DNA from 4 places in the Paenibacillus sp. FSL R7-0189 genome. Region 2 is predicted to be linked to each of the others. Evidence: predicted binding sites of a transcription regulator. Region 2 holds the regulator's gene; each other region holds the start of a gene.
The links. The regulator LexA, encoded in region 2, represses DNA repair genes until DNA is damaged. The targets are predictions, from matches to a motif close to CGAACATATGTTCG.
Positions count from the first base shown of each region.

Region 1: a site for LexA is predicted at 4,930-4,943, ahead of addB (helicase-exonuclease AddAB subunit AddB). Genes of this name have one in related genera too.
Region 3: a site for LexA is predicted at 2,239-2,252, ahead of MKY63_RS18045 (YolD-like family protein). Genes of this name have one in related genera too.
Region 4: a site for LexA is predicted at 1,784-1,797, ahead of MKY63_RS18005 (ImmA/IrrE family metallo-endopeptidase). Genes of this name have one in related genera too.

Region 1 covers NZ_CP150223.1:4,021,969-4,030,813, reverse strand. The annotation lists gene addA (helicase-exonuclease AddAB subunit AddA) at 1-1,283, opposite strand, end outside; gene addB (helicase-exonuclease AddAB subunit AddB) at 1,286-4,798, opposite strand; gene MKY63_RS17455 (class I SAM-dependent rRNA methyltransferase) at 5,502-6,926, opposite strand; gene MKY63_RS17450 (Na/Pi symporter) at 7,026-8,012, shown strand; gene MKY63_RS17445 (energy-coupling factor transporter transmembrane component T) at 8,067-8,845, opposite strand, start outside.
Region 2 covers NZ_CP150223.1:5,533,196-5,542,040, forward strand. The annotation lists gene MKY63_RS24195 (MBL fold metallo-hydrolase) at 1-690, shown strand, start outside; gene MKY63_RS24200 (hypothetical protein) at 739-1,317, opposite strand; gene MKY63_RS24205 (hypothetical protein) at 1,537-1,917, opposite strand; gene MKY63_RS24210 (L,D-transpeptidase) at 2,070-2,408, opposite strand; gene lexA (transcriptional repressor LexA) at 2,586-3,212, opposite strand; gene MKY63_RS24220 (LysM peptidoglycan-binding domain-containing protein) at 3,464-3,877, shown strand; gene MKY63_RS24225 (DUF896 domain-containing protein) at 3,987-4,196, shown strand; gene MKY63_RS24230 (hypothetical protein) at 4,246-4,767, shown strand; gene MKY63_RS24235 (HAD family hydrolase) at 4,802-5,587, shown strand; gene MKY63_RS24240 (FixH family protein) at 5,850-6,275, shown strand; gene metH (methionine synthase) at 6,395-8,845, shown strand, end outside.
Region 3 covers NZ_CP150223.1:4,154,010-4,158,310, reverse strand. The annotation lists tRNA gene MKY63_RS18065 (tRNA-Leu) at 102-187, opposite strand; gene MKY63_RS18060 (WGxxGxxG-CTERM domain-containing protein) at 347-823, opposite strand; gene MKY63_RS18055 (M15 family metallopeptidase) at 899-1,585, opposite strand; gene MKY63_RS18050 (hypothetical protein) at 1,703-1,867, shown strand; gene MKY63_RS18045 (YolD-like family protein) at 1,864-2,199, opposite strand; gene MKY63_RS18040 (hypothetical protein) at 2,407-2,967, opposite strand; gene MKY63_RS18035 (PH domain-containing protein) at 3,085-3,573, shown strand; gene MKY63_RS18030 (glycosyl hydrolase) at 3,647-4,301, opposite strand, start outside.
Region 4 covers NZ_CP150223.1:4,144,340-4,153,184, reverse strand. The annotation lists gene MKY63_RS18025 (cytidine deaminase) at 171-587, opposite strand; gene MKY63_RS18020 (NucA/NucB deoxyribonuclease domain-containing protein) at 694-1,125, shown strand; gene MKY63_RS18015 (hypothetical protein) at 1,207-1,356, opposite strand; gene MKY63_RS18010 (YjfB family protein) at 1,506-1,682, shown strand; gene MKY63_RS18005 (ImmA/IrrE family metallo-endopeptidase) at 1,847-2,398, shown strand; gene MKY63_RS18000 (hypothetical protein) at 2,465-2,626, shown strand; gene MKY63_RS17995 (hypothetical protein) at 2,710-2,856, opposite strand; gene MKY63_RS17990 (hypothetical protein) at 2,966-3,301, shown strand; gene MKY63_RS17985 (sigma-70 family RNA polymerase sigma factor) at 3,747-4,241, shown strand; gene MKY63_RS17980 (hypothetical protein) at 4,238-5,227, shown strand; gene MKY63_RS17975 (hypothetical protein) at 5,253-5,510, shown strand; gene MKY63_RS17970 (hypothetical protein) at 6,182-6,856, shown strand; gene MKY63_RS17965 (hypothetical protein) at 7,145-7,648, opposite strand; tRNA gene MKY63_RS17960 (tRNA-Ile) at 8,347-8,420, opposite strand; tRNA gene MKY63_RS17955 (tRNA-Met) at 8,465-8,541, opposite strand.

The sequences.
Region 1 (8,845 bases), 1.5 Mb from region 2:
TCTTGCACGCTATTCGTATCCTGATACTCATCCAGCAGAACCTCATCGAATTGAGCACGGTACTCCATAGCTGCATCAGAAGGCAGGGAATGACCGGGCGTAGAGTCCGGATGGCGTAGAATTTGCAGACAATAATGCTCCAAATCACTGAAGTCGACTAGACCTCTTCCGGCTTTTTCAATTCTATAACGTTCACCGAATGCTATCACTGTCTCTGCAAGCTCTGCCATCAGTGGAGCCGCTTCGTTCAGCTCTTTCAAAAAAACCTCAGGCGGACGGCCAAACAATGCTTTCTGAAGATCTAAAATACTCTTCTTCACACTGTCGCGCAGTTCCTTCACCATTTCCTGCAGTCCAGGATCTGTCGAATCCTTCTTACAAGCCTTTAATTTCCCAAAATATACTTCCATGAAAATATCATATAATTCTGCCCAAGGTCGTTCGTTTACGGCATCCTGCAGTGCATTTACCATCTCAAGATCAGCGGTTAAATTCTCAGCATAGGGTGCCGGACCGCCCGGCTGCAGTGCAATCTCCCGGCCTTGAATCAGCTGACTGGCTGCGCCCGCAAGTGTCAGCTTCGCTTCTTCAAGAATGCTCAGCACCCATGGCGTTCCACCCAGACTTTCGGTGTCTGGCAATGAGAAATCAGCTGCAGTATCACGGAGCCATTGCGCAGGCCAAGGATGGCTGCGGGCATAATCATGCAATCGCTGTATGAGCGCATGCACTGCATCATCACTGCGTTCACCACTGAACCAATCAGCGAGCTGCACAAATATACTATCCTCGCCATCCGCACCTGCTTCACCGTACTTTTCCTCCAGCAACTCTTCGAGCAGCTCCTGCCGCATCATCTCCGCTTCATGCTCATTTAATATGCGGAAACCCGGATCAATCGGAATCATTTGATAATAACGCCGGATCACTTCCAGACAGAAGGAGTGCAACGTTGTAATCGAAGCTTTGCCCAGCAGGGATAGCTGACGGCGCAAATAGACGTTCTCCCCATTCTCCTCCAGCTCCCGATCAAGGGCTTCCCTGATCCGCTGCCGCATTTCGGCAGCCGCAGCTTTGGTAAACGTAGCTACTAATAGCCTGTCTACACTGAAGCCGTTCTCTTCCTTACTGATTTTTCGAATAATCCGTTCTACCAGCACCGCCGTCTTACCGGAACCTGCTGCCGCAGCAACGAGGATGTCATCACCGCTCTCCGCAATGGCGCGCCACTGGTCATCACTCCATATACTTCCTTCCGGTTTCGCTTCTATTTCAGCCTTCATACTCAAGGTGTAGTTCCTCCTTTGCGGGACAGCAGATCCCATATAACGTCCTTCCCTGGCTTACCCAGATTGTTATAGCTGTTGCCTTCCACAGCTTCATCGAACTGGCAGACAGGTCTAAAGGAACAGAATGTGCAGGCGGTCTCCTGCCCAATTCGGTACGGCTCAATCGCCACATCACCTTCTGTAATCCGTGTCCCGATATCCGAAATTGTCCCTCTAACGGAGGATAATAGATGACCCCACTGCTCTGGTGTAGCTACTGAAGCACTGCTATAAAAGCTGCCGTCAGCTTTTACTGCTACAGGCACGATAGAAGAATACCCTTTGTCTAAAGTGGTATCCATCAGGGAGACAACCTCACGATCTGCTGTAAGCAGTCCTTTCATCTTGAAGCGTTTCAACAGCTCTTGCTCAGCCTGTTCCTTGTTCATCCCATTGGATGAGGTCAACAACGGATCATGCACATGGAAATAAAGTGTGCCGGCTGGAAGTGCCGGCTGCCCCAGCCATTGCTCCGAATATGTTAGCAGCACATCCAAATAAGTCAGCATTTGCAGCGATAATCCATAATACACCTCATGCAGCTTGAGATCCTTTTGGCTCGATTTATAATCAATTACCCGCAGAAGAATTCCGTTCTCTCCACGGGCCATATCTACACGGTCAATCCGGCCAACAACCTCCATCACGCAGCCATTTGGCAGCGTAATCCTTAAAGGCGGCAACTCCTTATCCGGTCCAAAGTCCAGCTCCAGCCCTACTGGCTCAAAGCTGCCCCGGCGGGCGTGCTCGCCCAGAATCACAGAAGCACGTCCAACAATATTCTTAAGTTTACGGGAGATGTACCCGTAACGTTTGGAGCTCATTAGGATTTCACCCTGCAACATCGGAGATAGCCGCTCTACTGTCTCACTGGCCTCACGCCGACATTCATCCGGAGACAAGCTGCCCCAGCCCCGTCCCTCTTGTTTCAGTCTTATCGCCATATCACTTAACGCAGCATGGAACAGCTGTCCAATATCAGGTGCTTGCAGCTTATATAGCTGACGCTCCTTCAGTCTTAGTCCGTAGGACGCAAAATGGGAAAATGAGCACGCAACAAATTTCTCCATCCGGGACACACTGCCCCGCAGTGTTGAGCCACCATACAATCTGAGGCTTGTGCCACGCTTTAGCTTCGTTCCCTCATTACGATAGAACAGTGAGCTTAGCAAACGTTCCAGTTGAAATTTACGATTTTCGTTCTTAGTAAACCAGTTATACACATCCCACCATAGCTCCGGAATTTCTGTCCCCTGGCGCCACTGCCGCAGCTGCATAATCAATGCGCGAAGACTCTGTTCTGGTTGACCAATGAAACCGAGATGAATAGGATTTCCGACTTCTGCCGGTAGTCCCGCAGGGGGAAGTGCTGACAAACTATGCTCTTGAACCCTTGGGAACATTCTATGCAAATGCCGGATAACCTCAGAGGGAAGGAGAGCTTTGCCCTCATCATCCGCTGTAGCGTAGCTAATCCAGAGCTTTTGACTTCCTGTCGTTAGCGCATTATAGATCAGAAACCGCTCGTCCAGCAGTTTACGAGAAGCGCCGGGAGCAAGCTCCATTCCAGCATTCTCTAGTACGGAGCGTTCACCTTCCGAGAGAATTCCATCTTCCTTAAACTGCGCAGGCACAACACCTTCATTAAATCCAAGCAAAAAAGCGTATTTAACCCCTGTTGGGCGAGTCCGATCCATATTGCCGACCAATACTTGATCCAGTGCGGGCGGAACTAGTCCCATTTTAAGCTCAGCAAGTCCTGTCTCTAGAACTCCGGTGAACACTTCAAACTCAAGTCTTTCATTGCCCATCATTTCTACTATCTGATCTAGCAGATCAAGTACCGCACCCCACAACTGGCTATGTTCCCTAGCCTTCTCGGGTTGGCCCTTCTCCATAGACTTAACACTGAGTTTCTCCAGCTTTTGTGCAACATCCGTCTCTTCAAGCAGCTTGTACATTGCCGTACATAGTTCAAGGCCGCTTCGGCTTTTCTGGATTCGTTTCTCAAAAGCAAATAATGGACCTGTTATACTAGCACGGCATCGTTCCATAGTAGCAAGCAGTTCATCATCCATCTGTCTGCCGCCTTCCAGCGACAAGCTAGGAATACCTTTCCATGAGCGGCCATCCGTCCAGCGATACCCTTGAATCCCACAAGCCAGCACATAGTTTTCTAAAGCATCCATATCCTCACGTGTAATACTACCGTCTAGCGGAAGCAAAAGCTCCGTCTTTACGCAACGGAATACATCCTCGTAACGCCAGCGACGACGCACTACATCCAGCGCGGAACGTATAAATTCCACTAGCGGATGATGCAGCTCATTTACCTTCTGGTCCAGAAAAAATGGCACTCCGTAATCTTGGAACAACGGTTGGATCAGCTGCTCGTAATCGCCAATATTGCGCATCAATACAGCCATTTCGCCATATTTTGCACCTTCATCACGCGCCAGTCTAGTCATTTCGCGCAGTGCTCCCTCAACCTCTGCTCTGTGCGAAACTGCGGCGCCTATGGATATAGCCTCTCTTGCCAGTTCATCCGCACCTATCCAGGCCTTCCGGCGATCATATCCCCGTTCAAGGTGAGCAAGTACTGGACTTTCTTCAAAACGTGGAAGAACCGTTGGCTCCAGCAGCTCGTCCCACACATCAATGCCCAGCTCTTCAGCTATTCCACGCAGTTTAATGTAAGTAACCGCAGTGGGGTGAAACAATTCAAGCTCATTCAACTGATCTCCATATGGGTAAGGACGATCAATTGTAAGCGAAACGGTCAGCTGCGAAGCTTGCTGCATCAATTCTCGAAGCACTACGAATTCCTGCGGAGTAAATCCATGGAATCCATCTACCCAAATCTCCGCCCCGCGAATATAGGAGGAATCAGGAATATGCTCAGCCAGTTCTGCTAAACGATCCTCTTCATCGATATAGAGACGTGACATTTCCTTCTCTAAATCGCTGAATACCAGCTGCAAATCATCCAGCTTACCCTCAAGAATAGGACTTCTTGCAATAGCTCCTCGCATAGCGGACAACTGCTCTTCTAAATCAGTGGAACCCAAACAGCAACGCTTCATCTCCGTGTGCAGTTGGTTCAGACGTTCCACAAAACCCGGTCTGTCTGCTGAGGCACCGAACAATTTCAGTTCCTCTTTGCGACGACTGATGATTTTGTAAATTAACATTTTCTTACCTTCATCACTGATTGGCAGACTTGCACTGCCACCAGTTTCCTGCTTCACACGATAGGCAAGCCGCGAAAAACTCAGTGTCTGCGCCCGAAGGCTTCCCTTCACATTCCCTACGGTCAAAAGCCCCCGTTCTGCTCCAAAAGAACCTTGCTCTGGCACAAGAATAATAATCGGCGCACCAAGCGGTTCCTTCTCTAAGGAAGAAGAGATAGATTCCCATATTTTTGTTGTCTTGCCACTGCCCGAGCGGCCTAGTAAAAAGGTTACCGACATAAATGATAGACTCCTTCCGTAGCGGAGAAAATATATAAATTACAAGGTGAAATATCCACCTATTGATTACACTCCAATTAAAAAAGTTCAGTGATTCCTCGTCCCTTCAGTATATCATAACCACACTAATCGGAACATGTGTTTGCTAGTATTTTCTAATGTTTTACAAAGGATAACAGCTACGAGTACAAATAAAAAAAAGCAAACCTCCGGATTTTGGCGGCTTGCTTTTTAGAGTGTTTAGTTTGTTTTTAATGCCAGATGTGCAACGTTAGATAGGAGCTGCCAATGTCAGAGCATATGGTCAATGTTAGACTGTTCGGCGTTCAGTGCTCAGCGTTCAGCGTTCAGCGTTCGTCATTCGGCATTCGGCATTCGGCGTTCAAATTGCACATTTTCGGCTAGGCTTGTTTCATTAATTACTTACGGACCCAGGAGCCGTTATTCGTGGATTCAGTGATGTTTTGGCAACTTTTCGGACCCCATTGATGCTATTCTTCGAAAATGTGTTGCATTACGGGTGTTTTAAGAGCAATAGCGCCTTTGGGGTCCGTAAGAATTCAATAATAGGCTGTTTACGCTAAATAGAGTCATCTGAGTCCGTTGGCAACTACTTGCCTTACAGTCGACTCACGGCCACCCTACGTCCAGCCCTTTTATCCTATTTGTTACTTGGCACTGTAAACCTTTTTGACCTTCAGGCTTATTTTTTACTCCGCACTTCAAAAATCGCAAACTTCAGATAGTGTCCTTCATTAACGCCAAGTATTTGTGGGTGGTCTTTGCCTGCGGCCCGCCATTCCACAAGTCTCAACACCTTGCCAGCATCTTTAGCTGCATCGGCAATCGTTTCGAGGAACAGATCTGGCTGCATATGGTAAGAACAGCTTGCGGTAACCAAATAGCCGCCTTCGTTCACCAGCTTCATCCCGTGCAGATTGATATCCTTGTAACCACGGCAAGCGCCAGCTACTGCACTTTTGGTTTTGGCAAACGCCGGAGGGTCCAGGATGACTACATCCCAAGTTCTTCCTCCACCTGCCGTCATCGGCTTGGATGTGTCGGTTTTGGCTGTTTTGCCTCCGGATTTAGGATTTGTAGCAGCTGCTGCCGTCTCTGTTCCACTTGCAACTGTCGCCCGTTCAGAACGTTCCTCTAGTCCTTTAACCTGATTCCGTAAATATGCAAAAGCATCATCCACTACGAATTCAACACGATCGCTAAAGCCGTTCAGCTCCACATTCACTTTGGCACTCTCAATGGCATGCGCTGAAACATCGAGGCAGGTTACTTTTTTCGCGCCATACTTGCAGGCATGCAGCGTGAAGCTGCCCGTATGTGAGAAGCATTCCAGCACTGTCGCACCGTCCCAATAAGGGAACGTTACATGTTTACCGCTCTTATTAACTGGCAAGGTCTGTAGCGAACCCTCCTCAGTTTCGATTTCCTGCAGCGTAATGCCGCTTCGTCCCCCCCAGCCTTTCATGAGCGGAGCAATAGAAGCTCTATTCTCACGTTGGTCAAAGAAGTAGCCAGTCTTCTGGCCTTCTTCAATATCAACGACCAGCTTCAGGCCATTCTCACTCACAGTTACATGCCGTGGACACTCCCCATACAGCAAACCCGTTGTCTGCTCCATACCTTCAAGCTCGCGCACACTAACATCACTGCGCTCATAGATTCCGCGCGGTGCCATAACCTGCACCAATGCTTCGACGATTTCTGCACGCCGCTTGTCCATTCCGAGCGTAAGCAGCTGCACAACCAAAATATCTCCGAATCGATCTACAATAAGCCCCGGCAAAAAGTCCGCTTCACCATAAACCAAGCGATAAGCATCCGCACCCGGAAGGAACCGATTTCTGTGTTGCAGACAATTCGCAAAACGTTCTGCAAAAAAGGCTGTATCCATGATCGCAAGGGGTCCCTGTGATACAATTCTTACCCGAATCTGTGACGCTGGATTGTAATATCCCACGGCCAAAAATCGCCCCTGATGATTAAGGACATCTACTAATCCCCCCGCTTCCGGATTTCCTTCTACCGATGCGACTTCACCTGCATAGACCCATGGATGGCCCTGTTCCAGTCTTTTTTTGCGATTGCGTTCTAAAATAACCGATGGCAATGACTTCAACTCCCTGTTTTTCTAAAAATGTTTTTATACATGTCCCATGCAATACATTCATATATTGGTGTACAACCCTCGTCCAAAGGAGTATGCCCTATGTTCAGTGATTTGCTGTTCCCTATCATATATGGTCTTGTTATCTTTCTAGCCGGCATGAAGCTGATGGAAACGGCGTTGTCCAAGCTAGCAGGCCCTCTATTAACTACAAGCCTAAATAGAGCTACCTCAACACCTATTAAAGGAATGATTGCCAGCAGCCTGTTGTCCGCCTTACTCCAGAGCAGTACTGCTGTAACGGTGTTGACTATCGGCATGGTCAATGCCGGCCTGCTCACCTATGCCCGCACACTTGGCATTATCTTGGGCAGCAACATCGGCACCACATTAACTACAGAATTGATCGGACTTCAGATCAATACCATGGCCACGCCCTTGCTGGCAGCCTCGCTCAGTCTGTGGGCAGCGGCAGTTATTGCAGGCGAACTGCCGCCTACATCGCGAGTGGCAGAGCTCTGCCACAAAATATCCCCGCCACTGCAATTTATCAGTCTGGCTGTATCAGGCTTCGCCCTCGTCCTATGGGGGATCGCTGTCATGCAGTCTATCGGCGGAATACTTCAGGAAAGTGGCTTATTCCTCTGGTTCCTAAACCATGCCGCTACAAGTGCCCTATGGGGGCTCGCCGCTGGAGCGTGCCTAACAGCCCTGCTCCATAGCAGCGCTGCTGTCATAGCTATGGCTATGAGCATTGCCGCCTCGGGTGCCATGCCGCCTGAGCTAGGTATAGCCATAGTGCTAGGCGCCAACGTAGGCACCTGTGTCACAGCGGTCATCGCTTCCATCGGCGGCACGCCATCCGGCGTCTTCGTCGCTTGGTCCCATGTTGCGCTTAATGTAGGCGGTGCACTACTATTCTTGCCCATGATCGGGCTGCTACAAGCAAGTGCAGCATGGATTGGTGGAGGCCCTGCTTCACAAATCGCCCACGCCCAGACCATTTTCAACGTAGTCTGCTCACTTCTAGCACTGCCATTATGTTACCTGCCTATATGGACAAAACTGGAAAAACGTCTTCAGTCTTAGCTTAAAGGTACCGTTTTTTTATACCCCAGCTTTCCACAACTGTACTATTATACTTCAATCGAAAATATTATAAAACCGCGAACCGTCGTAAAAAGTGATCACCGTCGAGAAAATTCCAATCAGCGCAAACAAAGCCAATGCAAAATAATCGTCTCTCGTGAACGGGCGACTGCTATACCAAGTTCGTTTTGTCTCAGTGCCAAAGCCGCGCAGCTCCATAGCGGTACTGATATTTTCAATTCGCTCGATACTAGTCAAAATTAGGGGCATCAGAATCGAAATGATATTTTTTAGCCGCTTAGGCAGCCTTTCTTTTCTGGAAAGATCTATTCCCCTTGCTTGAGCAGAAAACGATATATTCTCATAATCTCGTTGAATATCCGGAATGTACCGCAGAGCCAGCGATACAGAATATGCAATTTTATAGTTCACTCCAACTCTGTTTAAGGATGCTGCAAATTCACTGGGATGGGTCGTTAGAAGAAACAATAGTGCCATTGGAATGACCACTGCATATTTGAGGGCAATATTGAATTGATAGAATAGCTGCTCCCAAGTTAACGTATACCGGCCTGCAATGTGCATAATATCATGACGTGTACCGTAAACACGTACGCCCTCCAAAGGAGAAAAGATAAAGATAGCTATATGATTAAGCAAAAAGAAAATCAAGATGAAATATAATACGAAAGCATAATCCTGAAATTGGACTTTGGAAATTCTAAAGGCAAGCAAACTAAATAACAGCATCACAATTAGACATCTTGTATCATATGTAATCATCCCCGTCACAGACCACACTACAAATAAAATCAACTTAGTAGCGCCGGTAA
Region 2 (8,845 bases):
TTACTCTTGGGGCAAAAACAAGCCGCGTTAATTGATACGGGATTAGGTATTGATAATATAAAAAGAATAACGGATCAGTTAACGGATTTACCTATCGCTGTCATAACTACACATGTGCATGCAGATCATATTGGCAGTCACGGACAATTCGAGACAATCTATGTTCATAAAGAGGATGAGGATTGGCTGATTAACGGAATAAAAGGCTTGTCCCTTGCCCAGATTCGAAAGGATATGAGTCGAGACATCACCCTTCCTGTTCCTGAAACCTTTGATCCTAACACCTACATACCTTTTCAAGGGAAACCAACGGCTCTTTTACAAGAGGGGGATGTGCTCGACATAGGTGGGCGCGAAATAGAAATTTACCACACACCAGGTCATTCGCCAGGTCATATCAGCCTATTTGATCATGCCAACGGATATCTGTTTACAGGTGATTTATTGTATGACGTTACGCCAATCTATGCTTTTTACCCTTCGACTAGTCCGGCTGATTTAGTGGCATCCTTAGAGAAGATTACAGAAATTCCAGGGGTTACCCAAGTATACGGCTCTCATAATACGCTGGGTTTAGATCCATCTATTTTGCAAGGGGTCAAAAAGGCAGTTCGTGAGTTGCGTGAGCAAAAGGAAGTGGCACATGGTACGGGTATTCACCAGTTTGATGGGTTCAGTGTGCAATTTTAGTTCTTTCAATGTCGAAAACAAATGAGAGGTGTGGCGATAACAACTTAATTATTCAGATACGATTGATCTGAACAGTGCATGTAATTGTTGTACTTGGGAGTAAGCTTCCTTGTACTGGTTGTCGGATTGTCGAATAGGCAATAAACCTGGCAAGAAGGAAATACAATACACAGGCGTTTCTTTGCTGTTCATATATATTTTAAGCGTGAGTTCTTCTATCACATTAGCTTCTTCATCAGGTTCCTTAAGGACGTTAATATCTGCACTAGTTGCAGTTGTTTTGCTGTTTTGTTGTCTTTTGGAGACTTTTGAAAGGGTAAGTGCGTTAACCACAATCTCGGATCCCATTACATTATCGAAAGAGTATAGCTTTGCTACTGCTTTTTTGTTGCTCTTCGGATTTCTGGTGCCTATTGCTAATTTTTTATTAGGTTCGTTAAGTGCGATCAAGTGAGATTGATTGGGGGGAATGAATGTTTTGGTGAAAATGATGTTAAAGGATGCAGCCGCATTAACTAGCATAGAAATATCAGATGAAGTGGATAGCGTTTTCAATTTTATAATGGCGGCACTTAGAATTAAAACAACTCCTAAAATAGCAAATAAGTACACTAAGATAATCAGCATATAATCACCTCCCAGTTATCTCATTAGACTCAAATTGTTGCTTATTGAAAGATATGCCTGAATGATCCCCACTAGTATCTTTTAAAAGGGAAATTCGTGGAATTATAGGATCGGCTTCGGAATTAGCCCAAAAAAAGCACCCGGAGAAACCTGCCGATTCTGCAAATGGCGCAAAATTGGGGGTTGCTGCAAGGGTGCTTTTTAAGGTAAGTATGTAACCTATAGAAAATTGAAGGCAGTGATATGATCGGTATAAACAATCAGCTGTTTGTATTCGATCGGAGTCCCATAACTAGCATAAGGTCTTACAGTAACGTCATTGAGGACAACAAAGTTATAGCTGAAATTTTTATCAGGGTGTTCTGCTCCCAAATAAGATATGTATTCGTCTACTATTACATCATCCATCAAAGATTTTAAATCAAATACATCCTCTTTGTTGGAGACGGCTGGAGAGACGATTCCCTGAATGCTGCCAAAAGAGGTGAGCAAATTCACTTTTTTTCCACTAGCTTGTTCATCATTTAAAAGTAAACCGGACAGCTTACCCAGTGCATCGACTTTAAAATCGACGAGGGTTCTAATTTTTGAGTTATTCAAAACTAAACACATCCTTTTCAATTTGCAATCCTGTTAACAATATTCGACATATAATCACCAAACTCCTAGTATGCTAATGAAAAAATACTTACTTATGTAATGACCCCCATTCTGTATATGGTGATTTGGGGGTTGTGACGTCCTCAGCGAATTCAATTCCTTATCGTTACTCGTGTTCCTATAGGGACGATAGCTGCGAGTGTTAACACATCCTCGTTGTACATCCGGATACAGCCGTGGGATACCTCTTTCCCAATGGAGGAAGGATCATTCGTTCCATGAATCCCGTAGTGTGGTTTAGACAGTCCCATCCAAAAGGCACCAAAGGGACCGCCTGGATTGGGTTGTTTGTTAATAATCGTGAATTCTCCCACTGGGGATTGGGTTAACATCTTACCAATGCCGACAGGGAAACCTCTAATCACAATATCATTGTCCAGAAGATATAACATTCGTTGGGTCAGATCTACAATAATTCGGTAATTTGGCATTATGCACAACACTCCTTTCTAATTAGGATATGAGCAGAACGCCTAAACGGTTATTCATAGAAAATGCCCATTTTAGCGAACGAGAACAAATGTTCGTTAGTGGTTGAGAAAGCAAAATACACAGAAAAAAGGCTGTTCCGCATTTGCGGAACAGCCTTTTATGGTAGGAGTGCATACTTAGTGGATATCTCGAAACAATCCGATGACTCTTCCGAGAATAGTTACGCGATTAAGGCGAAGAGGCTCATAAGCTGGATTCTCCGGCTGAAGCCGTATATGATCACGTTCCTTGTAAAAGGTCTTAACGGTTGCTTCATCTTCTTCAGTCATGGCTACAACGATATCTCCGTTGTCCGCTGTTTGTTGTTGGCGAACAATTACATAATCACCATTCATAATGCCAGCATCCACCATACTATCACCCATAACTGAGAGCATAAATACTTTGTTGTCACCTACATAGTGAGTAGGAAGTGGGAAGTAGTCCTCGATATTCTCTGTAGCAGTGATAGGTACCCCGGCGGTAACTTTACCTACGACAGGAATCCGTGAGATGGTCTGGGCGAATTGGTGAACATTCTCTGAATCCTCTTGGCCTAGTAATTCTATTGCACGTGGCTTCGTTGGATCTCGACGAATAAGTCCCTTCTTCTCAAGCCGGTCCAAATGACCGTGAACTGTGGAGCTGGAAGCAAGGCCAACAGCTTCTCCAATTTCCCGGACGGAAGGTGGATAACCCTTGCTGCGGACTTCGCTTCGTATAAATTCCAGGATCGCCAGCTGGCGACTTGAAATCTTTGACATTGGAATCAACCCCATATAGTAATGTTTGGGAAAATTATAACATAGAACTACCGTTCGCACAAACATAAGTTCTAACTATTATAAATATTAATCTGCTAGAGTTAAAAAATGGTAGACAAATGATAATAAAATGTACCACATGAGTCTCTCGAAAAAAAGAGAACAATTGTTCTGAAATAGTATTGAACAAAACACATGTTCGTGTTATTATGAATTCGAAAGTAAGAACAAGTGTTTGGAGGATGATAATTATGCTAAAATACAGTACATACCGCAGCATCTACGATAAGGCCCCAGTGGTTGAATCTTTAGGACATAATGACGTTGCCCGTAATTCCGCTAAGGTGAAAGAGATAACGGAACGTTTGCTAGGAGGGATGATTTCGTTGTTCCGTCAGGACTTCTTTATTAAGTTAATATTGATTATCGTGCTAGTATTTTCTGGCCTAACAGTAGTGGGAAATGTATTTGCAGGGTCGACGACTATAATGAAGGAAGAGAAGCGGATTGTGGTTGAACGTGGAGATACACTATGGAGTATTGCCCTTAAGAATAAACCGGCTGATATGAAGACAGTTGTTTATATAGAAGGAATTAAACGTTCAAGTGGGATTAAGAGTAGTCAAATTAACGCTGGAGACATACTTACTTTACCTATTTATTAATTTTCTGAGAACATAATAGAATGACCAGTAGAGCTTGCAGGGAGTAGACCTTGACAAGCTCTTTTTCTCATGGCAGAGTTAGAATTAATTTATAGGGGGAGGGAAAGTATTGAATATTGATGAGTTGGTCGCGCGAATTAACGAATTGGCACGCAAACAGAAGAGCGTAGGCCTTAATCAAGAGGAAGTGGCGGAACGCGCCAAGCTTCGTGAAATTTACCTGGGGAATATCCGCAATAACTTCCGAGCACAATTAAATACTATTGAAGTAGTAGATAACGATGAGCATGAACAAGGTAACAAGGGGCTTAAACATTAGCTCGCTGTTCCTTTTCATAGATATTTCAGGATGACTAGGGGGAACGCACATGGCCCGTTCTTGGGAAAGAATGGTTCAACGCAACACACAGCAAATCAACAAGCAAAGAAAGAAACAAGGCAAGGATACGATTTATGCCTCTAAATCTCCTACCCAGAATGCCGAAGTCTTTAAAGGTCGCAACATTGCATTTCCGGTAGTGTTAGTGATACTTGGCACTATGTTTTGGGTAGTTGGTTCTATTGATCAGGCCAAAGGAAATGGCATGCTGGCTAATTGGTTGGGAGTAGTACTGTACTATTTGCTGGCAGCGCTATTGTTCTTCCGTCGTCCGTACTTGAAGGTGGAAAAAGCAAGACTGTCTACTATTAAATTCAATCGCGAACGCGGGCTTCCAGCTGCAGATATTGAGAAAATCACCCTTTCGCGTGGAGCTGTAGTCATTAAGCACAAAGGGAAACGTACGAAATGGATTTTCACAAGACTTATGAATCGCTATGATACTAATGCGATGAGTACACGATTAGAAGCATTTGCTAAAGCTCACAACATTGAAGTAGTTCACGAATAGAACTAGACCAGTTAAAGGGAGAGGGAGACCTGTAATGCCAATTTCTGCTGTACTATTTGACCTTGATGATACATTGCTGTGGGATGATCGGAGCGTCGAAGAAGCATTTCGTTCTGCTTGTGAAGCCGCCGGGGATACGATTGATCCACAAGAACTAGAAGTTGCAGTTCGTAAGGAAGCAAGTAGCTTGTATGAATCTTATGAGACGTTCCCATTTACAAAGATGATCGGAATTAATCCATATGAAGCACTCTGGGCGAACTTTACGGCAGGTGAACAGCCAGAATTCCGTCAATTGGAGCAGCTTGCACCGGTATATCGTAAAGAGTCTTGGCGTCGCGGACTTGCAGCCTTAGGGGTGGAAGACGAAGCACTAGCTGAGACCTTGGCAACTAAATTCGCAGCAGAGCGCAGAAAACGTCCATACATCTATGAAGAAACAATGCATGTACTGGAGCAGTTACGGGGTCAAGTGAAGCTTTTGCTACTTACGAACGGCTGTCCTGCACTGCAACAAGAAAAACTAGATGGTGTGCCAGAGTTAATTCCTTTCTTTGATCATATTGTGATTTCCGGAAGCTTTGGTAAAGGCAAACCGGATAAGGAAATTTTCCTGCATGCTTTAGAGCTTCTTGATGTAACTCCTGAGCAAGCGGTTATGGTCGGCGATAAGCTTACAACGGATATCCGTGGGGGGCTGGCAGCAGGGTTGACCACGGTCTGGATTAATAGAAAAGGTAGAGCACCTAGTCTTGATATTCATCCGGATCATGAAATCAATCACCTTGAGGAACTTCTTCCACTAGTTCAATCCTTGTAAGATATGCAGAGCTATTAGCTCCAACATAAAGACTTTATAAAAGCAGCGAGTTTCTGAGATCCTAAGAAACTCGCTGCTTTTCTGTACATACATACTAACATAAGGATTTCATTAGATTTTTAAGTAAATGATTTAAGTCACAAGTCTAATGCGGAATTGATGCAAAATACTGAAAAACCAATAATAATGTGTATAATAGATGGAGATGTATAACATGAATTGGTAGATTTTTATTATTCGATAATGATTGGGAGGGCTCCAAATGATGAGATCGAAGAAATTAGTCGCTGTATTATTAGGTGCAACACTTCTAGTACTAGGTGGATGTTCTTCAAATGGAACCAAGCATTCAGAAATACATAACATGAATATGAACATGTCTATGGAACCTATCAAAGTCGAACTACAATGGAGTCCTGAAGAAGTTGTTGTAAATCAAAAGGTAACCTTTGAAGCTGTGGTGACCCAAGATAACGAGGCAGTAGATGATGCAAAAGAGGTTCTGTTCGAAATTGTGAATAAAAATGATGAGGGACAGAAAATAGAGCTTAAGGGAAAGCTAATAGGTAAAGGAGTCTATCAAGCAGAAGGGACCCTTGAAAAGGAAGGACAATATAATGTCACTTCACATGTGACAGCTCGGACACAGCACTCTATGCCTAGCAAAGAGCTGTCTGTGAAACCATGATTCAAAGGTTCACAACGGTTGCTGAGCAATAACAGATAAAGCAGAGTGGAAAGGAAGGCTTTTCGAAATTCCTTTATTCTGCTAAACTTACTCTAATGTTTTACTGGGGGGACTATTAGTTGGCTAAATATACACTTGAGGAAAGCTTACAACAAAGGATTTTGATCCTTGATGGCGCAATGGGCACAATGATCCAACAGGTGCCTCTTACTGGAGAAGATTTTGGTGGCGATGAGCTGGATGGCTGTAATGAAATGCTGGTATTAACACGTCCAGAAGTCATTCAGACGATTCATGAGCAGTATCTCGAAGCAGGGGCTGATCTCATTGAGACTAACACATTTGGTGCAACCTCTGTTGTACTAGCTGAATATGATATTCCTCAGCGCGCACGTGAGATCAATCTAGCGGCAGCAGAGTTGGCTCGCAGAGCAGTAGACAAATATGACACACCTGACCGTCCGCGATACGTCGTGGGGGCTATGGGTCCAACAACAAAAACGCTCTCAGTAACTGGAGGCGTTACTTTCCAAGAGCTAGTTGATAGCTATGAGGAACAAGCAGTGGCATTGATCGATGGTAAAGTAGATGTTTTGCTGCTGGAGACCTCTCAAGATACACTTAACGTTAAAGCTGGAAGTATTGGTATTCGTAATGCTTTTGAAAAGACTGGCATCACATTACCGGTTATGATTTCAGGAACAATTGAACCAATGGGTACTACACTGGCGGGGCAGAATATTGAAGCATTTTATATCTCATTAGAACATCTGAAGCCTATCTCTATGGGCCTCAACTGTGCGACTGGTCCAGAGTTCATGCGGGATCATATTCGTTCGCTTTCAGAGATCTCCTCGGCAGCCGTGAGCTGTTATCCAAACGCAGGATTGCCGGATGAGAATGGACATTATCATGAATCTCCAGATTCTTTAGCTCGCAAGATTGCAGCCTTTGCTGAAAAAGGCTGGCTGAATATTGCGGGGGGCTGCTGTGGAACGACACCAGAGCATATCCGTGCGATGAAGGAAGCACTTTCCGAATATCCTCCACGCCCGCTGGCAGGTAATCATCCACCTGCACTTTCAGGTATTGAGCCTATCTATATTGAGAACGACAACCGTCCTTACATGGTTGGTGAACGTACGAATGTACTTGGCTCTCGTAAATTCAAACGTCTTATCGTCGAAGGTAAATATGAGGAAGCCTCAGAAATTGCCCGAGCTCAGGTAAAGAGTGGGGCACAGGTTATTGACGTGTGTGTACAAGACCCTGACCGCGATGAGATTGAAGATATTAAGCTTTTCTTAGAACTGGTTGTAAAAAAGGTTAAAGTACCTCTGATGATCGATACTACCGATCCTAAGGTTATTGATTTAGCTTTGCAGTACTGCCAAGGTAAGGCGATAATTAACTCTATTAACCTTGAAGATGGTGAAGAGAAATTCGAGCTGGTGACGCCGATCATTCATAAATATGGCGCAGCTATTGTTGTGGGTACCATCGATGAGACGGGACAAGCAATTAAGGCGACAGATAAACTGGAAGTGGCTAAACGCTCCTATGACTTGCTAGTGAACAAGTATGGTTTAGCAGGAGAAGATCTTATTTTTGACACGCTGGTGTTCCCTGTAGGAACCGGAGATGAACAATATATCGGTTCAGCAAAAGAAACGATTGACGGCATTCGTTTGATCAAGGAAGCACTTCCAGGTGTTCATACGATCTTGGGCATCAGCAACGTCTCCTTTGGATTGCCGGAAGCGGGACGTGAAGTGTTGAACTCAGTATTCCTTTATGAATGTACAAAAGCTGGATTAGATTATGCGATCGTAAATACAGAGAAAGTGGAGCGGTATGCTTCCATTCCTGCCGAAGAACGTCATCTTGCTGAGGAACTGATTTATAATACGAATGATGAGACGCTTTCTGCTTTTGTAGCTGCTTTCCGTGGTAAAAAAGTAGAGAAAAAAGAGAAGATTTCCAACCTGTCACTTGAAGAACGTTTAGCCTCCTATGTGGTTGAAGGTACGAAGGAAGGACTCATTCCTGATCTAAATGAAGCATTGACTAAATCTGGTCCGCTGGAGATCATCAATGGACCGCTGATGGCAGGGATGTCGGAAGTCGGCCGGTTATTTAATAATAATGAATTGATTGTTGCTGAAGTGCTGCAAAGCGCTGAAGTGATGAAGGCTTCTGTGAATCACCTAGAGCAGTTTATGCAGAAGGATGAGACAGCGGTTAAAGGAAAAATTATGCTGGCGACCGTAAAAGGGGACGTGCATGATATTGGTAAGAATCTAGTGGAGATCATCCTCTCCAACAATGGTTATCAGATCATTAATTTGGGTATAAAAGTACCACCAGAGACCATTATCGAAGCCTTCCGTCGAGAAAAAGCTGATGCGATAGGATTGTCCGGGCTGCTTGTAAAATCTGCTCAGCAGATGGTGCTCACCGCTCAGGATTTACGTACAGCTGGGATCGATGTTCCGATTATGGTTGGCGGCGCAGCTTTGACCCGTAAATTTACGAAGACCCGTATTCGTCCAGAATATGACGGCCTAGTA
Region 3 (4,301 bases), 1.4 Mb from region 2:
GGAAAAAGGAGAGAACTGCAGGAGAGAACTATATAAAAACTTCTCTCCTAAGCTGTTTTAAAAACCAAGGTTTTTCGGAAAAAACCCTTATAAATCAAGGATGCCGAGGACGGGGGTCGAACCCGTACGGTACTCACGTACCGCAGGATTTTAAGTCCTGTGCGTCTGCCTGTTCCGCCACCCCGGCATATTATGTGTTGAAGCTTCATACGTTGTTCACATATAACGCGACAAGAAATATAATATCATGAATATCGATAACGCGCAATCCTTTTTCGAAAAAAAATTATTTACAATAAAAATAACCCGTTCAGCCTAAACCGACACGGGTTATTATAGACGTGGATTATCTACGCTCGTCACTTCTGCTTCTCATTCCGGCAAGACCCAAAAGTCCAAGCAGACCGAGCCAGCCCCAGTTAGATCCTTTGTTAGTCGCAGCATTCGTTGTTGTACTAGTTGCACGGTATTTACCGGTCTGTGTAGTGTTGGTTGCCGGGTTAACAGTGCTGTTGGTTCTGTAGTTATTGCGGGTGTCATTGTAGTTATTGGTGTTGTAGTTGTTAGGTCTGTAATTATCATCGATGCGGATCTTATCTTTCATAATGCTCTCATGCTGATTCATTGTTCCCGTGGTGCCATTCATTAGATTGCCTTCCGTATTCATCATCCGAGTGTGTTCCGCAGTGCCATCCATTCCGGTATTCGCGGCTGGGATACCGCCCAATGCTGCTGATCCAACGGCATTTGATGCATAGCTAGCTCCCATTAGACTCATTGACAGTACAGTACCGCATGCAAGGCTTGTTATCAGCTTGTTCACAGTGTTATGCCTCCCTTTAAGGTTAGTTATCACTGATAATTTCCCCTTGGACGGCACTGTCTATGCATGATGATTTTACTCTTTTACTACATTAACTGTCTTGGTCACAGCATCATAAGTAACCTTTGCTCCAAGTGCCTCAGCCAGCGCACGTATGGGCACATAGGTTATTCCGGTATCGAGAACGCCATCGGTAAGCTTACGGCCGTTTAGGTTAATGGTCACTGTAACGTCTTTGTTCACCTGATCATCCCCTCCGGTAATCTTTTTTAAAGCCTCTTTGGCTTGGTCCGTCGTTGGACGTTTACCTGCCCGAAGTTGATCTATAGTTAAACCGAAAGTCATTTGCAGATGTGAATAATCTTTAAAAGAGGTCCAGTCCCCGCCCCATTCTAATCCAAGCCGCTTAGCCTCCTGTACAACCTCTTGCCAATCCGCAGTCTTATCTTTATCACCATCACGATTGATATCCCAAGAAAGGCTAGTGCCATTCGGCAGCAAAAGCGCAAAATCAAACGCAAGACCATAATTATGATAGCTGGTACCGCCTTTAGCATTGGTAACTATCGGTCCCGGCTTACTTCTACCCTGCGCATACAAAGCATTTTGTTCAGCAATGGTCCGTAGACCCTGAGTAATAACGATAGGGACTCCTCTCGCATGGCTTTGCTGAATCAAAGCATTTGCACCTGCCGCCAAGACAGGGTGAAGCCCGACCAGACGCGCCGCGGATTTTTCCCTCAATTGCTCCAAAGTCAGCATAGAATCACCCCTTTGGTATATTCAATGATGCCCCTGCCCTATTTGCCTGTACCCCTGTCCCCCTTAGGATGATTTCCACAAAAAAGGACAAAATATTTAATGAAAGGTGGGAGACATATGGATATTCATAGCGATAGCTATAAAGTTGCAGCCCTTAGTGAACAGGAAGAAGCACTGGAAATTATTCGGAATGCTGAAGCTTCCATTGCACATCTGACCGGTAACCCTACCGTTACCTTAATCGCTTATGAGAAAAGCGAAGGCAACGGTTCTCAGCATTAAACGATATAGACCTCGACAATATCATCCACATCGATCCACTTCCATTCCTCCGCCCACTGCAGCTTAAACTCACGCGAGTGGGTGTGAATGGAAGTCACAAAGCCACTTAACATCGTATTTTCAAAAGGTTCAAACAGAACAACTGTCACTCGTACATGACTCCGCAACGACAAAGCCAGTGTACATTCGATCTCCTCCAGCTTTTGCTCATCCAGAATAGGCTTGATGCGGCGCAGCGTCTCCCGTTCATCTCTTATAATTCTTGTCTTATGCTCCGGCAGCATCATGCGGCTGCTTTCCCACAGCCCGTTTTTTTCCAGCTTTTTGCCCATGGTAACCCCTCCCTTATAATATATCTATTCTTCTGAACACGAACGTATGTTTGTATTATATCCGCATCTTCGCATATTAATCAATAATCAGGAAAAAGATACCTTTTTGAAGGAGCGCTTTTTATCCAAAAGATGTATATCAATGTATATCCATGTAAGCGCAGCAAAAAGACGCTGACAGATAAACTGTGCAGCGCCTGATTTGATTTATTCTTGAACAACATCTCCAGATACTGAGGTAGCTTCACCTTCGGAATCTATAAGTCCAGTTGCTTCTCTTGCCTCATTAAGCTTGGAGATACCGAACAACATCGCTATATCAGCTTTTTGATTCAATTCATTAAATTGCTCAGCCGTAACATTTGCGGAATCTGCGCCCTGAGAAGCCTCTTTTTTTAAAGAATAAGCACTTTCAAAGGAAATTTTAGACTCTTCAAGCAACTTACGAATGTCTTCAGGCAAGCTGGAGGAAATTTTTACTTTCTCGGCTTGATTCGATAAATCAATTGCGGTACTCTGAAATTGCTTAATTTTCTTCTCCAACTGCTTGTCCGTGAGTTCTCCTGCTGAATAACCAGCAATGGCTTCGTTGAACTCCGCTAAAGAAGATTTTCCCGACTCTTCAAGTTTAGACATTTCATTGTAGAAGTTTTGCACAGTCTCCTGCACTTCTTCTTCCGTGGCAGGTGCCGATGAAGTTGAATTATTGCTGCAGGCGCTAAGGATGACAGTCATCATCAGCATTCCTATTAGTAAAGCTTTTTTCATTATTTATCCCTCCACTTAACAGGATAATGTCGGTTTGTGTAAAGCGCAAATGAAATATATGTAAAATGACTGTTATGTTATAATTATTTTAATTGTGATCAGAAAAGGAGGGTATTTATGCCTTATTGCACCACCTGCGGAGCGGAATACAAGCAGGGCGCTAAATTTTGTGGAGAATGTGGAACCAGCCTTAACGGTACCGCTCCAGTGACCGCCCATCGACCAGCAGAAGATAATCATGTCAATCAAGAAGTTGTGCTCTGGAAAGGCAAACCTGCCGGCATCTCAGATCGACTTAAAGGAATTATAGCTCTTAACACAACTTCATATACCATTACAAGTCAGCGCATTATGTTAAAGACCGGACTTATCGGTAAAAATGTTGAAGAAATCGAATTGCTGCGCGTACGCGATTTATCCGTGAAACAGTCAATAATGGACCGGATGCTTGGCATCGGGTCATTAACTGTATTTTCTGATGATGCCTCAGCGCCTCAGCTTCTTTTTCGAAAAATCCATGATGCCCAAACCGTCAAAGATGTTCTGCGCAAAGCCGTTCGTGACGAGAAGATCGCCAACAACATTAGCTACCGCGAACAAATTTAAGACGCTCATACGTAAAAAGGCCCCGGAAAACCGGGGCTTTTTGCTTGCGCTTGTACACTTGAAGTACTCTTTTTTAAGGAAGATAAAATGCCCCCGCTGGGATAACCCCCTTGATCTGGCTAGGACTCTCCCACTGCAAAACAACCCGGGCGTCGCCCGCATTCTCATAATACTCCACCTTTATTTCATACGGCTTACCTGCTATCAGACTTATGCTTCCTTTTCGTTCCTGGCCGCTCTGATTTACCCAACTATCAATGACTAGCCCGCCATCAATCCATACCCGTATCCCATCATCAGAGTAGGAATAAATGGTATAAATCTCGCTAAAAGCAGCCGTCAGCTTCCCACTCCACCGCACAGAAAACGCATCTACACGAATGGCAGGATCAGGCGAACCTTGTCTCCATGAAAAGTTAATATTGGCATCCGTACGCAAAAGTGCAGGTGTGCCGCTAAGCGTCATGTTATTGTAGTATTGCCCACAGAGTCCACTCTCCAGCACACTATCCCCGATAGCAGCGAAAGCGGCGGCCTCAGCAGCATACTCCTCTCGTGTGAATACCATTTTGTCGTTCATAAAAGCTTTTATCACAGCATCGGTATTCTTCTCATAGAGGAGTTTCCCCCAGGTCAGCTGATAAGACCATTTGGGCTGCGTTTTGGACAACAGTTCAGCAGACGGAAGCTCTCCATTCTCACCAATCGCAATCAGCTTGCCACGACCC
Region 4 (8,845 bases), 1.4 Mb from region 2:
TCTCACCATCCTTTTAAATCTTTTTAAGTTATAGTATGGGGACAATAGTGACATGAACTCAGCGAATGGACATGAAGTTGTAAAATAAGTTGGGACGATATAAGGAACTGCTGAATAATTTCACGGCTCAACAAAAAAAGGAGCTCAGCGGCTCCTCATTACTTTTTTTCTTATCTCGTGTACCTTAAAGGCAATAGCTCAGTGATTTCATATTTAGCTAATCGGTCATCCTCCGATACAATTATCTTGCAGTCTATTCCGTAATCCGCAATTAACTCTCGGCACATGCCGCAGGGAGAGACTACTTTAATCTCTTTTTCCTCGCTGTCTGGATCAGAATGCCTTACCGCAACAATCGTATCAAATTCCTTATAACCTTCGGATATCGCTTTGCCAATCACCATCGCTTCTGCACAGACTGTAATCCTCCCCATGCTGGCTTCCACATGTACCGCTGTAAAAATCTCTCCTGTTTTAGTACGAAGCGCTGCACCCACATGATGACGCCCCCATTCATAACGTCTGGTAATTATATCTTCGGCAGCCGTAATAAGCGTCTGATCCTCAATGGTAATTATGTACTCCATATCCAGTTCCGTCCTCCTTTATTTTCCCTAATTATATTAAATCGCACTGAATTATGATATAAGATATACTATTTTAAGTGCCAAAAAAGGAGGAGCAGAATTGAAAGTGAAAAAATGGATCTCCAGTCTCATCATTGTTGCATTACTTGCTTTGGCTAGTTACTGGTTTGAACAAAACGGAGAGCCTACAGACCCCTCGTCTCCATCCAATTCGAGTGTTGTTCAGCTAACCTTCCCATCAGACCGCTATCCTGAGACCGCCAAGCATATTCAGGATGCCATTGCGAAAGGTGAATCCGCCACATGTACGATTAACCGAGAGCAGGCTGAAGAGAACCGCAAAGAGTCCTTAAAAGGGATCCCTACTAAAAAGGGATATGACCGGGATGAATGGCCAATGGCTATGTGTGAGGAAGGCGGCGTTGGTGCCGACATTGAATACATAACGCCAAGCGATAACCGCGGGGCAGGAAGCTGGGTTGGCAATCAGCTGGAGGATTATGCAGACGGAACCCGGGTAGAATTTATGTTTAAATAACGATCTGTCTGACCATCCCCAGGCAACAGAATAGCCCCACCTGGCATTCGCCAGACGGGGCTATACTTCACATCAGCTAACTTAGAATAAGCAAGCTTTAGTGATGATAACCAGCAAGATGAAAAGTACCAGGATTGCTCCTGTAGAAGTCCAAGGACTACACACCGGACCTACTGATGCTGGACTTACTACCGGACCTACGTTACAACCACAACCATGTTCCATACCCATTTTCAATTCCTCCTAATGATTAATGACTACAGCACAAGATATGTAAAAAGGAGATAAGCCGTTTGGGCGAATTGGCAAACAAATGCCAATCACCTAATGAATTGAAGGCGGACAGTCGATAAACAGGATATACACAAAGGAGGTGCAATATGGATATAGCTGCATTATCAATGGCAATGAGCCAAGCATCCTTAGCTCAAAATGTTGGGATACAGGTCATGAATATTGCCAAGAATCAGGCTGAAACCCAGAGCCAAACTATGGTGGAAATGCTGGGCAAAAGCGTTGCTCCGAATTTGGGAAAAACACTTGATATTAGTGTGTAATTGCTTTATGCTAAGGATACATGAGAACGAACGTTCCTATGTATCCTTAGACTTTTTTTTACTCTACATAGCCCTTCGGGCTTTTCTTTTGCACATTTATGCGAACATACGATCCCATTAGTGATTTATTAGTGATTTTAAACGAGGTGAATAAGTTGGAGAACATGAAATCATATTATCAAATGACTGTGCTTGAGAAATGGACGGAGGATTTATACAAGCGATTAAATCTTCATCAGCCTTCGCAAATTTCAATATCGTATATTGCAGAGCGGCTTAATATCTGGGTTCATTATTTGGATGTGAGAAGCAAGAGCATTGAAGCGTCTGCAGGGATGTACAGCCTGTTTATCGACAACCGCCTTCCAGCCAATCTTCAACGGCTAGAGTTTCTTCATGAACTGTGTCATCTACTTCGCCATGGCAGCGATAATCAGACCTTGATGCCAGAGCATTTCACGCGGGCACAGGAGGACGAATCCGAGCGTTTTATCTTGTATGCGGCGATGCCTTACTCCATGATCTCCCGCATGACATTGCCTGAGCAACGGGAAGATGCCATCTCCTATCTTGCAGCAGAATTCCAAGTACCTGCCGAGCTGGCCTTACAGCGGATTGATCAGATCCAAAGACGTGTGTTCCAAGGGCAATTATTGGCCGTGATGGGAAGAAACGAAGAACGACAGACACATATTCGCAACGGATCACGGAGATAATAAGCTTAGTTGCAGTAGTTCTCTGCATATTCATTTATGGTGGAATTTCTCGTGAGGGGGAACGACATGGAAGCCATTAAAGTAATTGAATTATTACTGACTCATCCGGATTATAATGTAGATGCAGTACACCCCGAAATCCCGGATTTTGTGGGCATTGAGACGATTGAGGTGGATCACGAAACGGGGACCTTCTCCATTTTATTGCAAGAACCCAAAGAAGACTAAAAGAGAATCATTATTCTTCATAAGTTAAAAGGCAGCAAATATAGTATGTCCCGGCAATTCTTCGTTCGCCTACGCCTGGATTACTATCGGTATTTGCTGCCTTTTTGTATTACACAACCCCAAATTAAAAACCATAAGATTTTCATCCCCGGCAGCCTCGGACTTGCCTGGTTTTCCAGCACCTTAATTCGCTGCTCCAGCTCCAGTATTTTCTCTTCTTCCTGCGTCATATTCTTACCTCCTTTCTTATTTGTACATTTACAAGATATCTATGAATGACATAATAGTCTCTGTATATTATCTTATACTATATACAAATTATCTATATGGAGGGAATTAATGAAGAAAAATACAAAATTAATCTTCATCGTTCTAATCCTGTTAATCTGTGGAATAACATCCTTAGCCCTCCACTCCTTCCGAAATCATATGAACAGAGAAGTCATTCATTATCTAATAGAGACAAGAAATTATAAGAAGGAAGATTTTTATAAAGTATACACCCAGATTGCCAAAGCTCCCCTCGTAAGTACCACGGTGATTTTTGCAGACGAACCCTACGCAAGATACTTTTATCGAAAAGAAAATGGAAGGATCTATCAATACAGCAGGGCTCCTGTTAAAGGTAATGATCCTAGCTATACATATAAACATATCGAAGAGGATCTCCAGTGAAGGAGTCACTCTATTAAAAAGACGCGTTTGTCCAGCAGTCAGCACTTGGTGCTTGGGCAAATGCGTTTTTTTTGATCTCCTCTGTTCTAAATAAGTAACCATCGTTTGCGTAGACAATATTGGCGTGCTGCTTAGCAGCTATCGGACACAGTTGATCTTATGCGTAGCATAACCCTCCATTTCGAAGTGTAACGGACCCCATCGCCTTTATTGGCATGAGCAACACCTTACAAGGCCCACTTTTTAAGGAATAGCGTCACTGGGGTCCGCGAACTTGCTCAAAAGTCTATTTATATGCAAATAACGACTTCTGAGTCCATAACCCTCTGGCGATAATTTATGAATAGGCATCCTCTACTCTCAAACACAAAGAAATTTTCTCAGGAACAAAATGTGACCTAATGCCGTCCTAAATGGTGTTATAGGTAAAGGGGGGCACAGTATCATGCAGCGATCCATGACCCGGCCGGGAAATCATGTGATGAAGAGTTACGAAATCTACGCAGATATGCTGTTCCGGATCGCTTTGGTCCATCTAGGCAGCCGGCAAGATGCCGAAGAAGCCACTCAGGATACCTTCATCAAGCTAATAGAAAAAGCGCCAAAGTTCAAAGATGCCGAACATCAGAAGGCATGGCTGATCCGGGTAATCACCAATCATTGTAAAACACTACTGGGCAGAGGCTGGCGCAAGCGCGAGGTTAAGCTGGAGAGCGCTGAGCCAATTGCGGCAGACAGCCCCGAGGATTGGGCTCTGCTGCAGTTAGTTATGGCGATGCCCATGAAGTATAAAACCGTAATCCATCTTTATTATTACGAGGACTATCCCATCCAGGAGATCAGCAAGATTCTGCAGATTAGCCAGTCTGCCGTGAAGATGAGACTTCAGCGGGGACGGCAACTGTTAAAACTGGAGCTGGAAGGAGCGGAACCACAGTGAAGGAAGATCAGTTTCGAACAACATATAAGAAAGCGGTGGATTCGATGAAACCAGGTGAAGAAATGAAAAAAGAATTGTTCGACAAAATGGAGCAGCGGCAGGAGCGGAAACGTCCGCGCAAGACGGTTTATATCGCGGCAAGTGTCGTGCTCGCCGCAGGAATCGGTCTGGCTGGGCCTAGTATATGGCAGCAGTTGAACAGTCAGAGCTCCCCGGGGCAGGTTGCCCAGGTAACTCCGGGTGTAAGCAATGCTGGCAATTCGGGCACAGCTACATCGGGCAGCATTGTCATTCCCAAGCTGAAACTGCCAGATAAGGAATCTGGCGTGAAGGCAGATATGATCGCCTTGGTCGTGTATAAAAATAATATTTACACACAGTCAGCGACTCGCATCGACGCTGCCGATGCTGCCGCTCTGCGCGGTGACAAGTTAGGACGCACTACAGGCGGCATCAACGAATGGAGCGGTAACGACGAATATATTGAGTTAGCCTCGAACATCGGCGAAACGGATCTCTATTCCGTGAAGGGCTATGATTCCAGCTTCCTGATTATGTCCTATTCGGAAATCAACGGCGAGGTATTCGCTGAACTGTATGAGCACACGAACGGCATCACCATAAACAGCGGCGCCGACCTATTCGGCAAGCTGAATCTTGAAGGCCGAGTTACTTCAGCTCAGTGGGAAAGCTTCAACAGCTGGAACAACGGCCTCCAGCAGCAGGCGCCAATCGCCAATGGCGAGGCGCTTGAAGGTTTTCTTACAACACTTCAAGCGGCTAAACCACTGGCAGCAGAGCCGCTGATCGAACAAGGCATCTACGACAGCGAGGACCGCAAGATCATCTATTTGCAGCTGGAAGACAATGCCCGAGTAGAGTTGACGCTGTTCGGTCAAGGCCTTGTACGCTACGGTCTAGCACCGGTATTCTTCGATGTCGAATCCGGGGCATTCCAGCAGCTGTGGGACAGCATGAAACTTTAGGGATGTTGGTGGATACCCAGGGCCTGTGGTTGGGACTGCGGTTGGGATCGGGATTGCGACTGAGATTAGGACTGTGATCGGGACTGCGATCGGGATTGCGACTAGGGCTGCGGTTGGGATCGCGATTGCGATCGGGGCTGCAACTGCGGTTGGGATCGCGATTGCGATCGGGACTGCGATCGGGACTGCGATCGAGATTGAGATTGGGACTGCGGTCGGAAGCAATTGGGTACATCGTTTCGATCGCCTTGCTCTCCATTGGAGGAATTTAGCTGACTGCTAACAAAAACGGCGCTGCTTCCAAACCATTTCATGGTTTGGAGCAGTGCCGTTTTGTGCTTTACTGTATGGTTTATGAGCCCGCATACTAGATATGCTGGTTGTAGAGGTGAAACTACTGACTGTTCCTTTATAGGCTACTTCTCATTGTAATTTCTGCAACTACATCTGCGAGGAGCATGGCACTAACGAGCTAACGAACTAACGAACTAACATCCTCCACCTCGAGCTATCGGACCCAGATGCCGCTATTTGCTGATTTTCAGCCTTTGGAGCATGGTTTCGGACCCCATGGTCGCTAATGCCTAGAAAGAGACTCAAATGCGGTACTTTTTATGCCAATAGCGACTATGGAGTCCGTTAGAATTGCAAATGTGGAGAAAAACCTCTTTAAGGGTCAGCTGGGTCCGATAGGAGCCTCATACCAAAAATGCTCCCTAATCAAACGAAGTTTGGTGTTTAGTATAAGTAAGTTTGCAGCAAGAAAAAGTGCCCCAACAGCTATTTTATCGGATACTGGATAACTCTTTCTTTTTTTCTGTCCATAACAAATCTTTCATACTCCAGAGTCCTTATGTTACTAATCCTCAGTCAAATACAATTCAAATTTCCTCACTATTAAACTATTTCACATGGTAAAATAAACCTGATTTAAATAAAAGGAGAGTACATAATATGGGATTTTTCAAAGGAGTATTACAGGGTCTTCTTACAATAATAGAAGATAGAGAATATCAGAAACTTTCGGAATCAAATACTATAAAAATCGATAATAAATTAACTTATACTCCAACAGTAAACAGACAATTCGCCATCATTGAAATTAAAGGTAATAATTATCTGCATAAAGATAGCATATTGAGCATGAAATTGAGTTCAGGATTTTTATCCATTGGAAACGTTATGATAAGTCGTTCATTAGTGTCAGGAAATCTTGATATGCTTAATTTATCGCAAGATGACTTTAACAATGGCGTTAACCTATATGGAATGATTTCCGATGAACGACAGAATGTAACAGAGATAGTATGTTGCTTGAAAAATGATATTTCCTTAATTCAAGGGTACGTTCAAGAAGCGCTCGCTATTAAAAAGAATGAAGCTGAAAGAAAATTCATAATTCAACAAAATGAACAACTTAGGAAAGAAGAGGAAGAAAAACGAAAAAAATCACAAAAAGAATACTTCCAAACGCATATCAAAGAAAAACAAATTATGAAATATGGAATACGTCACACTAAATGCTGGAGATGTCATGCTCCTTTAGGCACTGAGACACACCCTATTCATTATTCTTGTGGTTGGCTCCAGTGTGACTGCGGTGCATGTAAATGCAATTATCACAGATAGTAAAAGAGTATTTTCGTTTTCATCGGTTACTTCTCCTTAGTGGGTACTTGTAAACTCAACCGCGGTGACCGGGGGCTAGAGTTATTGCTGGATTAATTCTTTAGGAAGCAATTCGCCCCAAAGGCAAATCAAAAGTACGCAGTATTTAGAGCATGCTTCTACATTGTGCGTTCAGTCATTCGCGAGCATCTCCTGTTGAGCATTATAATCCGACTACTACGACATAAAAAAGGAACGCCCACCATGGACGCTCCTTTTTTTCTTATTCGTCTACAAAATTCTAGCTAGTTACGCATTTACACTTTCCGTTTTTCGATCCTGTCTTGCGTGTAATGTTTTCATCGCAAATCTTGCTATCGGCTGCGCAACCAACAGTTCAATCCAAAATGCTATACCAAAGTTTCTTGGCCAGATGTGAAGGAAGTTTTTAAGTGGATCCAGGCTTATTTGTTTCGTCCCAACCCATGTGCCAATAATTGATAGTAAAATAGATAACACCGTGACATTCAATAAAGTATTCAACAGAATCCTTGCATTAAATCCATCTGTTTGTCCCATGAATTTCGGCATCACTTTCCCGACAATCGGTCCTGCAACTAATCTTACAGATAAAACTACGATCATCCACATAAACGGAATAACCTTTAGTGTATCTATATACACTTCCTTACTGAAGCCACGTTCCAACCCCACAATAATAGGGGCAATAGTGTTTACTGAAATGATTGAAATAATGAGTAAAAATAGTATACCTTCTTTTCCGTTTCTGGGCAGTCTTTTGTCTCCATGCATGTTTGTCATCTCCGTGAATAATATTTCAGATGGCAGACGTATCATGAGACATATATTTTTGGCCCAACAAAAAAGACCAATATCTCTACACACTGATTTAATAATTATAACATTTATTTAAAATGAATGTCAGAACTTCTACTAAAATTTATTAAATCCCCCTACTAACAAAGAACAGCTACCTGCATGCGCCTTAACAAGAGCGGCAGTGGCAGAGAAGTAAACTGCCGTACTCTACAAATGACACTAGAAATATTCTAGATTGGCTACAATGATAACCAGTGGTACTTTGCAAGGTTTTTCAGAATATTATTGATGGTCTTAAGGAACGCTATACGCAAATCGGGGCTAAAAAAAAGAATACGAGGACTCATACAAGGAAATTGACTTAGTATGTTGCTACTCTGGTCGGAACTATATAAAGCTAAAGGTAGCTGCTGAACGACTGGGTATGACTCCAGCGATGTTCAACGAATAATACTCACACCTACTCCCAATCATGCAAGAAGAGGCCGTTGATAAAATTGAAGCAGAACTGAATAAATACGCTGAAAAACAGCTCGAAACTGCAGAAAAATAATTCCCGTTAGCAAATCCGTTAGCAAACTCAAAATTCTGTTCTTTATCCATTCTACTTTCTTATATTGCTAAGCTTATAGACAGCAAAAAACCCTTACAAAGTAAGGGTTTTTGATAAGTGGGCCCTGAGGGACTCGAACCCCCGACCAATCGGTTATGAGCCGACCGCTCTAACCAACTGAGCTAAGGGCCCGGATCTAAAAATATCCGAATGTACAATTGCTGTTGTAATAAAATTGGTTGCGGGGGCAGGATTTGAACCTGCGACCTTCGGGTTATGAGCCCGACGAGCTACCGGGCTGCTCCACCCCGCGTCAGAAATAATATTCAAACAGCGACAATAAATAATATACAGTACAAAATGGGTCTACGTCAAGGATGAATTTGTAAAAGTTCTCAAGGCAAAAATCTAACCCCATATCTTCCTTTGCGGGATCGATAAATTTCCACAAAACTTGGGTCATGGTAGCCATAAATCCAGCCATCTTGCTCCAACCTTTTTGCTAAACAACCTGCTTGAAATCTCGTTCTGAACAGTTTCGCGAAGTATATCCAATTCATGATGCCCTCTTCTCCTTTTTGCAAATTAATCTCACGCTGCTCTGAACTTATCATGCC